4 regions of the Paenibacillus sp. FSL K6-1330 genome follow, and region 4 is predicted to be linked to each of the others. Evidence: predicted binding sites of a transcription regulator. Region 4 holds the regulator's gene; each other region holds the start of a gene.
What was found. The regulator Rex, encoded in region 4, represses fermentation and respiration genes when NADH is low (regulators of the CRP and FNR family bind a similar motif). The targets are predictions, from matches to a motif close to TTGTGAAATATTTCACAA.

Region 1 (3,197 bases), 3.3 Mb from region 4:
TCCCAAACAGGGATGATGGTGAAGTGGATTCGCGAAAAGCCCGAAGGATGGATCGTCAAGCTGATCATTAATACCACCGGCGCATGCATTAGCTTTATCGTGACGATGATCTTCTTTTTCACGAAATTCGCCCAAGTGTGGACCGTCTTGATTTTCCTGCCGCTGATCATTTGGATCTTCACACGAATCCACAAACATTATGAGGCCGTAGCAGACCAGCTGCGAATTACGACCTGTGAGCCGGTTAAGCCGATTGAGGGAAATGTTATTATTCTGCCTGTGGCGGGAATCACGCATGTGGTGGAGAACTCGCTGAATTATGCCAAATCACTGGGAGCAGGACAAATTATCGCGGTGTACGTGCCGTTCGAGCGGGAGGACGAGGCGGCCTTCCAGGAAAAATGGAAGAAGTGGCAGCCGGACATCCGGCTGGTGACGCTGCACTCGCCTTATCGGAGCATCATTCAGCCGCTGACCAAATTCATCGATACCGTGCAGCGGAAGGCAAGCGAATCCCACTACCAGGTTACCGTTGTCATACCGCAGTTCATCCCCAAGAAGGGCTGGCATAACTTCCTGCACAATCAGTCCAGCTTGCTCATTCGCGCACATTTACTGTATCGGAGAGATGTGATTATCACCACAGTACCTTACCATTTAAAAAAATAGCGGGCTTGTTCCGCTGCGACTTATACAAGGAATCCACTCCGCCAACAACACTAAAAAAGCTGCGATCATCCGATCCCTATTCTTAAGGGAGCGGTCAATTGCAGCTTTTTTTCCTCCGCCTAGACGCTTACCAGGCTTCGGGATATTAAGAAACATTCTGCGCAGAATGAACCTGTTGAGCAGTGCCGGTAGTTGGCGCAGACGGCAGTGCGGCGTCTTGTTCGCCGCGAAGCATGACCTCAACCTTATCATCCTTCTTCAAATATACGGTCCCGTAGGCAGCTCCCACAAACAGCGCGCCTCCGACGAAATTGCCAAGCCATACCGGAATGAAGTTCACCAGATACTCGCCCCAGCTGTAATATCCTTCAAATATCGCTGCCGGAATGAGGAACATATTGGCCACCACGTGCTGAAAGCCAATGGCTACAAACGCCATCGTCGGAAACCAGATCCCGAGAATTTTGCCACTCATCTGATCCGATCCGTAGGACAGCCACACAGCGAGCGCCACGAGCCAGTTGCACCCGATGCCCGACAAGAAGGCCTGCAGGAAGCTGTCGTCGATCTTATGACCTGCCATGTCCACCAGCTTCTCCAGATAAACGCCGCTGCCTGTCAGACCCGTCACATGACCAAAGAAATAAGCGACGAATAACGCCCCTGCCATATTGCTTACCGTGACAAGAGCTAAATTTCGTACCATTTCTTTCGTGGAAATTCGCTTCTTGAATCTGGCCAGGGACACGGCCATCATGTTGCCTGTCAGAAGCTCTCCGCCCGCTAGCAATACAAGAATCAGTCCGACAGGGAATATCGCCGCGCCTATAAAACCGGCAATGCCTCCCCAAGCCTCCGATGCTCCGGCAATTACGCGAATATCCAGCAAAAAGCCGAGCGCAATAAAAGCACCCGCCAAAAATCCTAATATCATCACGTTCATAGCGGAGTTATGTGCTTTTTTCACCCCGTTCTCCAAGGTGATCTCCGCAATGCGATCAGGTTTGTAATAGGCCATGGCCGCTCCCCCATTTCTCCCGCATTCCGTCCTGAAATCTCTCGAATGCAGCGTCTGATGTTTCTGTTTACAGTTACTCATATTGTACCGCAGCCTCCATAGCAAGAACGTGAATTATATCACGATCGTGTGCGGCAGAGGGGACAAGACAGCCTCTGTCCTGGCTGCTCTTGATTTGCCCTGACTCATTCGCTCGAATCCGAGCGAGCGGTACATGTAAAATAGCGGTGTCGGAGTTGACTCCGACACCGCTTGGTTGGTGCTTTTACAACCATGTTCTAACCCAGCAAGCCTATGCCTTTAACCACCATCATGTTCGAATCCAGCAGCCTATGCCTTTTTACCGCACCATCATGTTCTAACCCGGCAAGCCTATGCCTTTATACCACCAGCCTATGCCTCGGCGGCAGTCTCTACCCTAACAGGCGTTTCCTTTTCCTGAACCGGAACGTTCGAGATCGGAAGCTTCATGCTAATGAAGGATGACAGCAGGAAGAGCGCACCTGCCGTGAAATACACGACCACAATGGAGGTTGCCGACATATACCACCCCGTAAACCCGGAGCCGATGAGCAGCATGCCGGTAAAAATCGGTGTCATCACGCCGTTCAGCCGACCGATGAATTTCTCTTCCACCTGCTGCATCATCACGGCCATCAATACCGTCTGCGCCATCGCCATCAGCACCCCGGTTATGAAGCGCATCGTGCCGGTCAGGATCGGCCACTGGGACAGCACCTCGACAAAGGTCGAAAGGCCAAGGAAGGCAAGCCCGGCGAACAGCAAGTAGGAACCTTTCACTTTGCCCGCAATCACCGCTGCGATCACACCGCCAATCAACATGCCAAGACCCTCTAGCGCGGTGAACCACTGAACGCTGGACATTGCCAACTGTAGACGCTCCGTGATGACAAAGATATCGAGCGGCTGAACAAGTCCGCTGCCGAGCGCCAATAAAACGTAAACCACCAGCAGCACCTTCAGCAGCCGACTGGAGCCGATGTAAGTGAAACCTGCCTTCAAGTCCTTCATAAATGAACCGGTCGATTCCGAATGGTTAGAGGGCTCATCCACACTGGAAGGGAGAAACACCAGCACGATCGCCGAAGCGCCGAACAGAACCAACAAGCTGATTAAAGAGGCCTGCAATCCAAATGCTTGATAGATCGTCGTGCCGACCATCGGTCCCAAAATGATGAACAGCGACATCGAGGTCTGGGACAAAGCCGTTGCCGCGGGCACATGCTCATCCGGCAAGCAGCGCTTGATGATCTTCATGGACGAAGGCTGCGAGAATTGGGATACAACGGCTGAGACCAGGGTCACCGCAAACACGGCCTGCCAATATCCCGCATACACAACGAAGAGGATAAGCAATATGGATAAAAAGCTTAGAATGTCCCCCCAGATCATCGTTCGCTTGGGGCGCCAACGGTCCGCCAGCACGCCGCCAATCATGGAAATCACAAAGATCGGCGCGTATTCAATTACGGTAAGCAGCGATACGGCG
Region 2 (3,197 bases), 3.2 Mb from region 4:
AAGATTGCACCGTCCCACACCCGTTTCCAGCGAATATCGCCCACTTTGCCGCGGAATTCAAAGGCCACCCCGCGTCCGATCAAGGCCAGCAGAAGAAAGACAAGCGGAATGTAGAAGCCGCTGAACAGCGTAGCATACCAGTTCGGGAAGGCGGCGAACATCGCGCCGCCCGCCGTCAGCAACCAGACCTCGTTAGCATCCCAGAACGGGCCGATCGAGTTGATCAGCACCCGGCGCTGGGTATCATTTTTGGCCAGCAGCTGCGTGGACATCCCGACCCCGAAGTCGAAGCCCTCCAAGAAGAAGAACCCGATAAACAATACGGCAACGAGCACAAACCACAGTTCGTTAAGAGACAGCATTGTAGCCCTCCTTATTAAACGGATCGCTTGCGTGGTGGTCATCTTCCTCCGCCGCATACGGTCCTTTCTTAATGACTTTAATAAATAGATACGCCATGACGGCTGCCAGCACCGCATAAATGGCGGTAAACATGATCAGCGAGAACAGAATCGAGCCTGCGCTGACGTTCGGTGAAACACTGTTCTCCGTGGTGATCAGTCCGAATACCGTCCACGGCTGCCGCCCGATCTCCGTCATAATCCACCCCGACGTGTTGGCAATGAACGGAAGTGAAATACCGAACAGCATCAGTCTGAGGAACCATTTACCGGCCTTCTCGACCTTTTTGCGCAGCATGAGCCATGCTCCGTACAACCCCAGCAGAATCATGATGCTGCCTGCGGCCACCATAATCCGGAAGCTCCAGAACGTGGTGCGTACAGGAGGGATATAATCTCCAGGTCCATACTGCTGTTCGTATTGCGCCTGCAGCTCCTTCATCCCGATGACTTCACCGGAAAACTTGCTATAGGACAAAAAGCTGAGCAAATACGGGATTTTAAACTCCATCGTGTTCTCCTGCTTATCCGGATCGATGGCTGCAATGACCGTCCAAGGCGCAGGATCGTCACTCGTTTCCCATAGGCTCTCCGCAGCAGCCATCTTCATCGGCTGCGTATCCACCAGATACTGTGCTTGCTGGTGACCGAACACCGCAACCAGAATGGAGGTGATGAGGCCAATCACGATGGCGATATGAAATGATTTCTTAAAGAAATCCAAATCTTGCTTTTTCATTAGCTTGTAGGCACTCACACCCGCTACGAGGAACGCCCCGGTTGCCAGTGCCCCGAAGATTGTATGCGGGAACTCTACCAACAGCTGACCGTTCGTAATCAGTGCGAAGAAATCATTCATCTCCGCTCGCCCGTTGTTCATCTCGAACCCAACGGGACGCTGCATGAACGAATTCGCTGCCAGAATCCAGAAGGCGGACATCAGGGTGCCGAAGGACACCAGCCAGATACTGAGCAGATGGACCTTCTTCGATAACCGATCCCAACCGAATATCCATAGTCCGATAAACGTCGACTCGAGGAAAAACGCCAGCAGCGCTTCGATGGCAAGTGGTGCACCAAACACGTCCCCGACAAACCGCGAGTAATCCGACCAGTTCATGCCGAACTGGAATTCCTGCAGAATCCCTGTCACAACCCCGACCGCAAAGTTAATCAGGAACAGCTTTCCCCAGAACTTGGCCATTTTCTTGTAGACTTCCTGGCCTTTGACAACATACATCGTCTCCATGATGGCAATCAGAAACGCCAATCCGATGGACAACGGTACGAAAATAAAGTGAAAAATGGTTGTCGATGCGAATTGAATTCGCGCCAGCATAACCGGATCCATATTAAGATACCCCTTTCTTTAGCTCACGTGATCACTTCAAATTTGATTCTTTTTGTATTGTCGCAGACCACGCCCTAAAGGATTGTGATAAACATCACAATATCAGGGCTGAAACGGGGGCAAAAAGTTATAAATTTGTGACGAAAATCACTAAGTAGGCGGTGGAATATGTGAGGATTATCAATTGGAACATGGCTTGCGGCATCCACTCACAGGCCAAGCCCGGTATTTACGCACCAAAAAAGCAGGTTCGCCCTCAGGCCAACCTGCTTCGGTGTATCTGCAATCTTATTGAACCGCGCCAATCTCGGTCTCGATGAGCTTGAATTCCGTTACGTCTGCGATCCCGCGGTTGGTAATGCGGATTTCCGGAATCACCGGCAGCGCAATCAGCGAGAAGGTCATGAACGGCGCATGGATATAGCATCCGAGCTCCTTCCAAGCTTCCTCCAAGGCAGCGACTTCTTCCGCTACGATCTCAACCGGACGGTCCGCCAGCAAACCGGCAATCGGCATCGCCACCTTCGCCAGCACCTTGCCGTCCCGTACTACGATCATGCCGCCTCCGCACGCCGCCAGCTCATTTGCCGCGAGTGCCATATCCTCGGCATTCGTACCCATCACAAGCAGATTGTGACTGTCGTGCGCAACGGTAGACGCAACCGCGCCGGACTTGAGTCCGAAGCCGCTGGCAAAACCGAGCGAGATTTGTCCCGTCGTGCCGTGGCGCTCAATGCATGCCAACTGAACCACGTCCTGATCCAGGTCTGGCTGGATCACCCCTTGCTCAACGGAGAGCACCGCCGTCATCTTGGCGGTACGGGCGCTGTTCTCGATGACGCGGACCACGTTCACTTCCGTACGTGCGGCATCGAATTTGCTGCGCAGCAGGAAGTCATCCGCGGTAAGCGAACGCTGCAGCCGAACCGAGTTAAACGCTTTTTCCGGATATTGATATACCGGGAACGCCTTCACGAGCCGGCCGTTCTCTGCAACCACTTCGCCATCCGTGATCACAACGGAAGGTACCATGCTTTTCAGATCATCAATCAGCAAAATATCTGCCGTTTTGCCTGGCGAAATGCTGCCAAGCTCCATGTCCATGCCGAAATAACGAGCCACGTTGATCGTTCCCAGCTGGATCGCCGTAACCGGGTCCACGCCCTCTTCCATAGCGCGGCGGACCACGTGGTTCATGTGTCCGAGTCTCAGCAGCGTCTGCGGATACACATCATCCGTAACCAGAGAGATATTGTCTGTACGCACCTTATCTACCGTTATAACCTTAACAACTTCCTTCACATCCTGCCAAGCTGAACCCTCACGGATCATCAGGTGCATACCGAGGCGAACCTTCTCCAAGGCCTGCTCTCTGGTTACCGTTTCATGGTCGGAGCTTACGCCGGTTGCCATATATGCCTGCAGCATCCGGACATCCTCTGCCG
Region 3 (3,197 bases), 1.1 Mb from region 4:
CCCGGAATAACCTTACCTTCTGTCGACAGAACACGTGCTTTCGTATCAATGACCAGTCCACCCATTGTATGATGGACCGACGGAACTGCTTTTTGAATATAATACGGGCCTTTTTCCAGCGATACCAAACCACCACGATGGTTGTAATCCAGATCCTTGCCTGTCTTCGCATACTCGTTGACTTTACTTATAGTCTCTTTCAATGTTTCTACATTTACCTTGAAGAAATTAGCCGCATCTTCAATCGTGTCAGCCTTATAGAGCATTCCCTCTCTAACTAATTGATCATACTCATCTTGGTGCACTTCGATCGTCTTGCCGATATCGGCGATTTCCTGATTCCAGAATTGGTAAGCGTAACGCCCTTCTTGTGCTAGAATTGCCTTAGAAATGACATCGCGTCGTTCCAATTCCTCTACAAATCGTGTTCCCCCTTGGTTAATCAGTATCGCGCCATCAAACCGGGAATCGGCCACAAGTGAGATTACACCTGTAGCAGGGTCACAGATCGGATAGGTCTGAATATTCTCCATATTCGTAATATCTGCATTAACTGCTTGAGCCATAACAATCCCGTCACCTGTCGTCCCTGGCGTATCCGTAGACATATAGCTCTCATCCAACTCAGGATTATATTGCTTACGCATCTCAATATTAGAACCAAATCCACCGGACGCTATGATAACGCCTTTGTTCGCATGGAAGGTCACCTTTTGACCATTTGTGCTCGCATCAACGCCAACTATTTTACCACTCTCATCCGTTAGTAGGTTCTCAGCTTTCATGTTTGTCTTGATCTTAACTCCAAGCTCTTCGGCCTTGGTCTTGAGCTTCGTAATCAATTCCGCCCCTGTATGGCCGACAGGAATAAGTGCACGCTTACGGGAATGTCCCCCGAACTGGAAGAGGTGATCGGATAAAAACTCTACTTTTACCTCGTCACGTAACCATTCGGCTGAACCCAGTGCTTGCTCGGACAAAATCTTCACGATTTCCGGCTGGCCTAGATTGTCGCCACCCTTCATCGTATCCTGATAAAATAACTCTGGGCTATCATCGGTAATGCCAAGTGCATGCTGAACCCAGTTGTCAGGCGCATTCATCTCCCCACCGGAGATCAATGTGTTACCGCCAACGGTCGGCATCTTCTCCAGAATAACTACGCTTACTCCGGCATCTGCTGCTTCGAGCGCTGCACTAAAGCCAGCACCGCCCGCGCCGATCACGACGACATCGTACGTTTGTTCCGACTCTTCGGTCTGTTTCGCATCAGTTGTTCCACTACCTGCCACCAGCGCAATTCCCGATTTAACAATCGCATCCTGAATTGCATCCAAATACCCCTTGCTCGTCACACTAGATCCACTAATAACATCTACCTCTGCACTATTTGCCTGCATGACATTTTCCTTTAATTGAGTATATACAGGCTCCGATAGTACTTCATTTTCCTTCTGCTCCAGAACCTTCACATCCGTGATTTTATAATCCGTAAAGGTTACCTCAACTTTAATGTCACCATGCTTACCACTACCTACCCCAATGGCCGTCGTTGTACCATTCGATGCATCCTTTGCGTTTTCTTTCGAGCCGCAAGCTGCCATCGTAAATACAAGTGCCAGCACCATAATAATGGACAATACTCTAGCTGCGTGTTTTCTCATAGTTCCTCCCCTGATAACGTTTGTACTTGAATTTTAAACATTGTGAAAAAATGTGCAATATGTATTATAGGCTATGCATCTCCAAATGTATTTGCACATTTTGGACTTTATTTATACATTTTGGATAAGTGATACTTCTCATTTATAAAGGGAATGCAACATGATGTAATAAAGACATGCACTCAATACAACGAAAAATTACATTATATGCCGGAGGATGCTTTCTCTTACTATTCCTTGCGTTGTTAGTCGCCATACACATAGAGATGGAACGAACGGTCGTCCCACTCAATGAATCACTGACACAGCAAATCGTCAATGCCCGGAGCGAACAAATATCCTATTGGTTTCAGCAGCGGATTGGAGAAGTCGAAATGCTCGCCACCCTTGCTTCTGATCATCACTTGACTCGAGAAGAGCTGTTACGCGAAAGTCGCAAGCTCGAACAACGTCGAGGTCATGACTACGAGTCCATTCGGATTGTTGATCTCCAAGGAAACTCTTGGACGCCGGATAGCAACTCTTTCTCTATATTAAATCGAGACTATTATAAAGAACTGATTTCGTCGAATGCTCCCTGCGTTGTAAGTAACGTTATTGTTTCAAGAGCCAACAAAGCAGAGATTGTTGTTATTCTGTACCGTGTTGAACCGCTAGTTCATGAGGATGCAGCTTACATCGCAGCCGCCGTTCCTATCGGTAAAATGAAAGATATCGCCCAAGACATTTTGGTGTATGACGGTAGAGGATCGCTTATCGTTAATTCAGAATTTCCAGAACTGGATGATTCCAGAGCTAACATGGCTATCTTTACGGCTTCGATTACCGGTGTTCCGGGCTGGAAGCTCATATTCCAAGTGCCGAAATCCCAGCTTACCCAAGGTATGACGAAGACCCAGCGGTCGGCTCTTATGGTAGGAACTGTAGTAGGTATCTTCTTTTTGATACTCGTCCTATTATTGGGCTCCTCCATAGCTAAGCCGATACAGGCGCTGCGTCAATTGATGAGACAAGTGGAAGACGGTGACTGGAGCGTGCGTTCTAACGATAAAAGGCGCGATGAGATTGGAGAGTTAGCGCGTAGTTTCAATCAAATGCTCATTAAGCTATATCAATCCCAGCAAGAAAAGAAGGAAATGGAGCTGCAGATGATTCACGAACAGATTAAGCCCCATTTTCTGTATAATACACTGGATACGATTCAATGGATGGCTGCAAGCCATGACGCAAATGATGTGGTGGACATTGTAGAATCCTTAAGCACGTATTTCCGGCTTGGACTCAGCAGCGGCAGTCAATTTGTAACGCTGGAACAAGAATTTCAACATGTCGAGAGCTACTTAAATATCCAATGTGTTCGGTATGATGATATTCTGGATTACGAATTGAGCTATGACAAGCATTTGGAACAACATCAGATCATTCGGTTCATCCTTCAACCACTCGTTGAAAATGCGATTTATCACGGAATCAAGCCGCTGACAAACCAGAAAAGTAAAATATCAATTCGTGCATATAAACAAGGGGATCAAC
Region 4 (3,197 bases):
CGATCGGGCTCCATACTCTGTTCCCATCCGAAGCGCTTCGGATGCTGGAATGGCTGTTGGGTCCCCGCTTACCCCTTTATGGATCAGTGCAGCCAGTCGCATCTCTTCAAACATATCCAGGTTATTGTTACTCGCAGGTCCATCGGTACCCAGCGACACCGTTACGCCGGCTTTCAGCAGTGCAGGCACGCGAGCGATGCCGCTGGCAAGCTTCAAATTGCTGCCTGGATTATGCGACACCATAACTTGATGCTTGGCCAGGATTTCGATTTCTTCATCGGTCAGATGGACGGCATGCGCAAGCAGCGTTGGACGGGAGAACATGCCAAGCTTCTCCAAATGGGCAACAGGGCGAAGTCCGTAGTCTTTTACATTCTGAGCTACTTCCGTTTCCGTTTCGGACATATGCGTATGCAAAGGCAGATTCAAATCATGCGATGCCTGAACGAATTTTTCGATGAAATCCGGGGGGCACGTATAAGGTGCATGCGGGGAAATCATCGTCGTAATTCTCCCGTCAGCCTTGCCATGCCAGTCTTTTGCGAATGCCACCGCCTCATCCAGCTTCTGCTGCTGCACCTCAGGCGGACACAATCCGATGACGCCGCGCATCAGGACGCCGCGCATTCCTGAGTCCTGCACAACCTTGGCAACCTGATCCATATGATCATACATATCCACAAATGTCGTGGTTCCGCCTTTGATCATCTCCAGCACGGAGAGTGCGGTTCCCCAGTATACATCGTCGGCCGTGAATTTGGCTTCCATAGGCCACATTTTTTCCTGAAGCCATACCTGCAGTGTCAGATCGTCGCCATAACCGCGGAGCAGGGACATCGCCGCATGTCCGTGCGTGTTCACTAACCCCGGTAGGAAAAACAGATGAGTTCCGTCGATAACTTCTGTTCCCTCTTGGACGGTTGGCTCTTCTTCACCCAGATAGGTTATCCGGTCATTCTCCACAACCATATATCCGCGTAACACGGATCTTCCTTCCTCTAATACCGCAAACGTTCCGTTCTTAACCATCCACTTCGTTATCGTCATGTGCTGCATCCTCCTTGCCGTTATCCAAATAATAGGCCAAACTCTGCAAATCTGTAGTAAAATCAGCCGTATGAATCCGGATATGGGATGGGGCTTTCAGGATGGTTGGCGCAAAATTCAGGATAGCCTCGATGCCTGCGGCGATAAGCTGATTGGCTACATTCTGCGCTTCAAAATCCGGAACGGTGATTATCCCGATACGAATGCCGTACTCATGAACCGTCTTCTCCAGTTCCTCCATCGGCTGTACAACCAAATTGTTAATTTTCATACCAACTTTGGGAGAATACGAATCGAAAACCGCCACAATCTTCATATTGTCCTTCAGAAATGCATTGTAATTCGATAATGCATGTCCAAGATTACCGGCCCCAATCAATGCGACATTGATCTTCTGGTCCAGCTTTAGAATCTGGCGAATTTTCTCGATCAGATAAGATACGTCATATCCGATCCCTTTCCGTCCAAAATCACCGAAATACGCTAGGTCCTTACGAATTTGAGCAGGATTGAGGTCCAGTTTTTGTCCCAGTTCCTGGGAGGAAACCGTGGAGACCTCCCTTTTCTGAAGCTCATTCAAATAGCGCAAGTATACAGGTAATCTGCGGACCACGGCTTCCGAAATTTTTTCCGATTTCATTCATGCTCCCCCTAATAATAGGTTAATAACTACATTTTTTTGTGACAGATCATTTCGTTCATTGTTTCACTTTTATTCAGCTTGGTTCTCTATGCCTGCCTCTTCCTGCAGCCATTCCGAAATTCGGGGAACGATCCCCTCTGTCGGCATATGCTCCATCTTCGGCCCCGGCAAAGAATATAAGAAATATTTCCCGTAATAGGATTCAATGACCCGGGTATCGTAGACAATGACAATCCCCTTATCTTGCGCGGTCCGCACCAGTCGGCCAAATCCCTGTTTGAAGCGAATGACCGCTTGCGGAACCGAAAGTTTCATGAACGGGTTCTTCTTCTGCTGCTGCAGCAATTCGCTCTTGGCTTCGACCAAGGGATGATTCGGCGGCTGGAACGGCAGCCGGACGATCGCAAGGCAAGTGAGCGCCTCCCCGGGTATGTCTACCCCTTCCCAGAAGGAGCTCGTACCCAGCAGGACCGAAGCACTGCTATCCTGGAATCTCCGGATTAACTTGGTACGGCTGGTTCCGTCCATCCCTTGTCCCAGTACCGTAATATCGCTGGATGCCAGCGCCTCCTTCAACGGCTCGTGAACCTGACGCAGCATGCGGTACGAAGTGAACAGCACAAGCATGCGGCCATGCGTAGCGATTGCCGTATCGGCCAATGATTGCACAAGTGTATTCACAAAGAGTGCATCCCCGACCGAGCCCTTCACGCTCGGAAAATCGCGCGGCACGACAAGGAGGGCCTGCTCCCTGTAATTAAACGGGGACGGCAGCAGAACCGTGTTCAAGTTGCCGCTATCTGCCGCTTCCTGAAGACCCAAGTTCTCGATCATGAACTGAAACGATTTATCCACCGACAAGGTCGCCGATGTCAGGATCACGCTTTGTTTCTTGTCAAAAAACAATTCCTTCAAGTGGGTGCTAACATCGACAGGCACTGCATAAAGCTGCAGCGATTTGCCGCGGAAATTCCCGTTAGCCTCCATCCAGTATACCGTGCCTTCATCATTCAGAGCCATGAAGGACCTCAGGTCCTCGCGGTGTGCGGCCAGGTCCTTAAACAGACCCGATAGGTCTGTTAACAAACTGTCCGCGCTGTAGTCGTCCAGATCTTCCTTCATCTCGGCGATCAGCTTGTCACCCTTGCGAACGACATCGCCCAGCGTCACATGAATTTGATGCTCCAACTCGGCCAGCGAATCCCAATCCTTCGGCTTCTTCAGAGGCGATAAGCGAAGCGAGAATTGACCGGCATCCCCCGGAGTCGCGTCTCCGCGTTCCGGAAGTAGTCCGAACAATTGATCGCTGAGCCGGTCCCAATTCTCTTTTGCGGTGATCAGATCCGGATAAATCCGGTCTATGATGGAGGACCACTCGACAGCCTTCTCATGCGACGATGCTTGCAGCAGCTGGCGAAGAGCCGGAAGCTGACCGCTGCGGCTGTCTTTGTACATACGAGTCAACGTATGGACCACCGAAAAATATTTCATCTGCAAGCCAAGGTGC

Region 1: the regulator Rex is predicted to act here: its motif matches at 1,795-1,812, upstream of NYE54_RS31715 (formate/nitrite transporter family protein).
Region 2: the regulator Rex is predicted to act here: its motif matches at 1,835-1,852, upstream of NYE54_RS31995 (cytochrome ubiquinol oxidase subunit I).
Region 3: the regulator Rex is predicted to act here: its motif matches at 1,705-1,722, upstream of NYE54_RS17720 (flavocytochrome c).

The regions. Positions count from the first base shown of each region.
Region 1 covers NZ_CP150269.1:6,959,523-6,962,719, forward strand. The annotation lists gene NYE54_RS31710 (APC family permease) at 1-669, shown strand, start outside; gene NYE54_RS31715 (formate/nitrite transporter family protein) at 815-1,687, opposite strand; gene NYE54_RS31720 (MFS transporter) at 2,081-3,197, opposite strand, start outside.
Region 2 covers NZ_CP150269.1:7,026,354-7,029,550, forward strand. The annotation lists gene cydB (cytochrome d ubiquinol oxidase subunit II) at 1-362, opposite strand, end outside; gene NYE54_RS31995 (cytochrome ubiquinol oxidase subunit I) at 349-1,752, opposite strand; gene ade (adenine deaminase) at 2,041-3,197, opposite strand, start outside.
Region 3 covers NZ_CP150269.1:3,957,278-3,960,474, forward strand. The annotation lists gene NYE54_RS17720 (flavocytochrome c) at 1-1,664, opposite strand, end outside; gene NYE54_RS17725 (sensor histidine kinase) at 1,841-3,197, shown strand, end outside.
Region 4 covers NZ_CP150269.1:2,809,060-2,812,256, reverse strand. The annotation lists gene NYE54_RS12790 (amidohydrolase) at 1-1,047, opposite strand, end outside; gene NYE54_RS12785 (redox-sensing transcriptional repressor Rex) at 1,022-1,687, opposite strand; gene dinG (ATP-dependent DNA helicase DinG) at 1,760-3,197, opposite strand, start outside.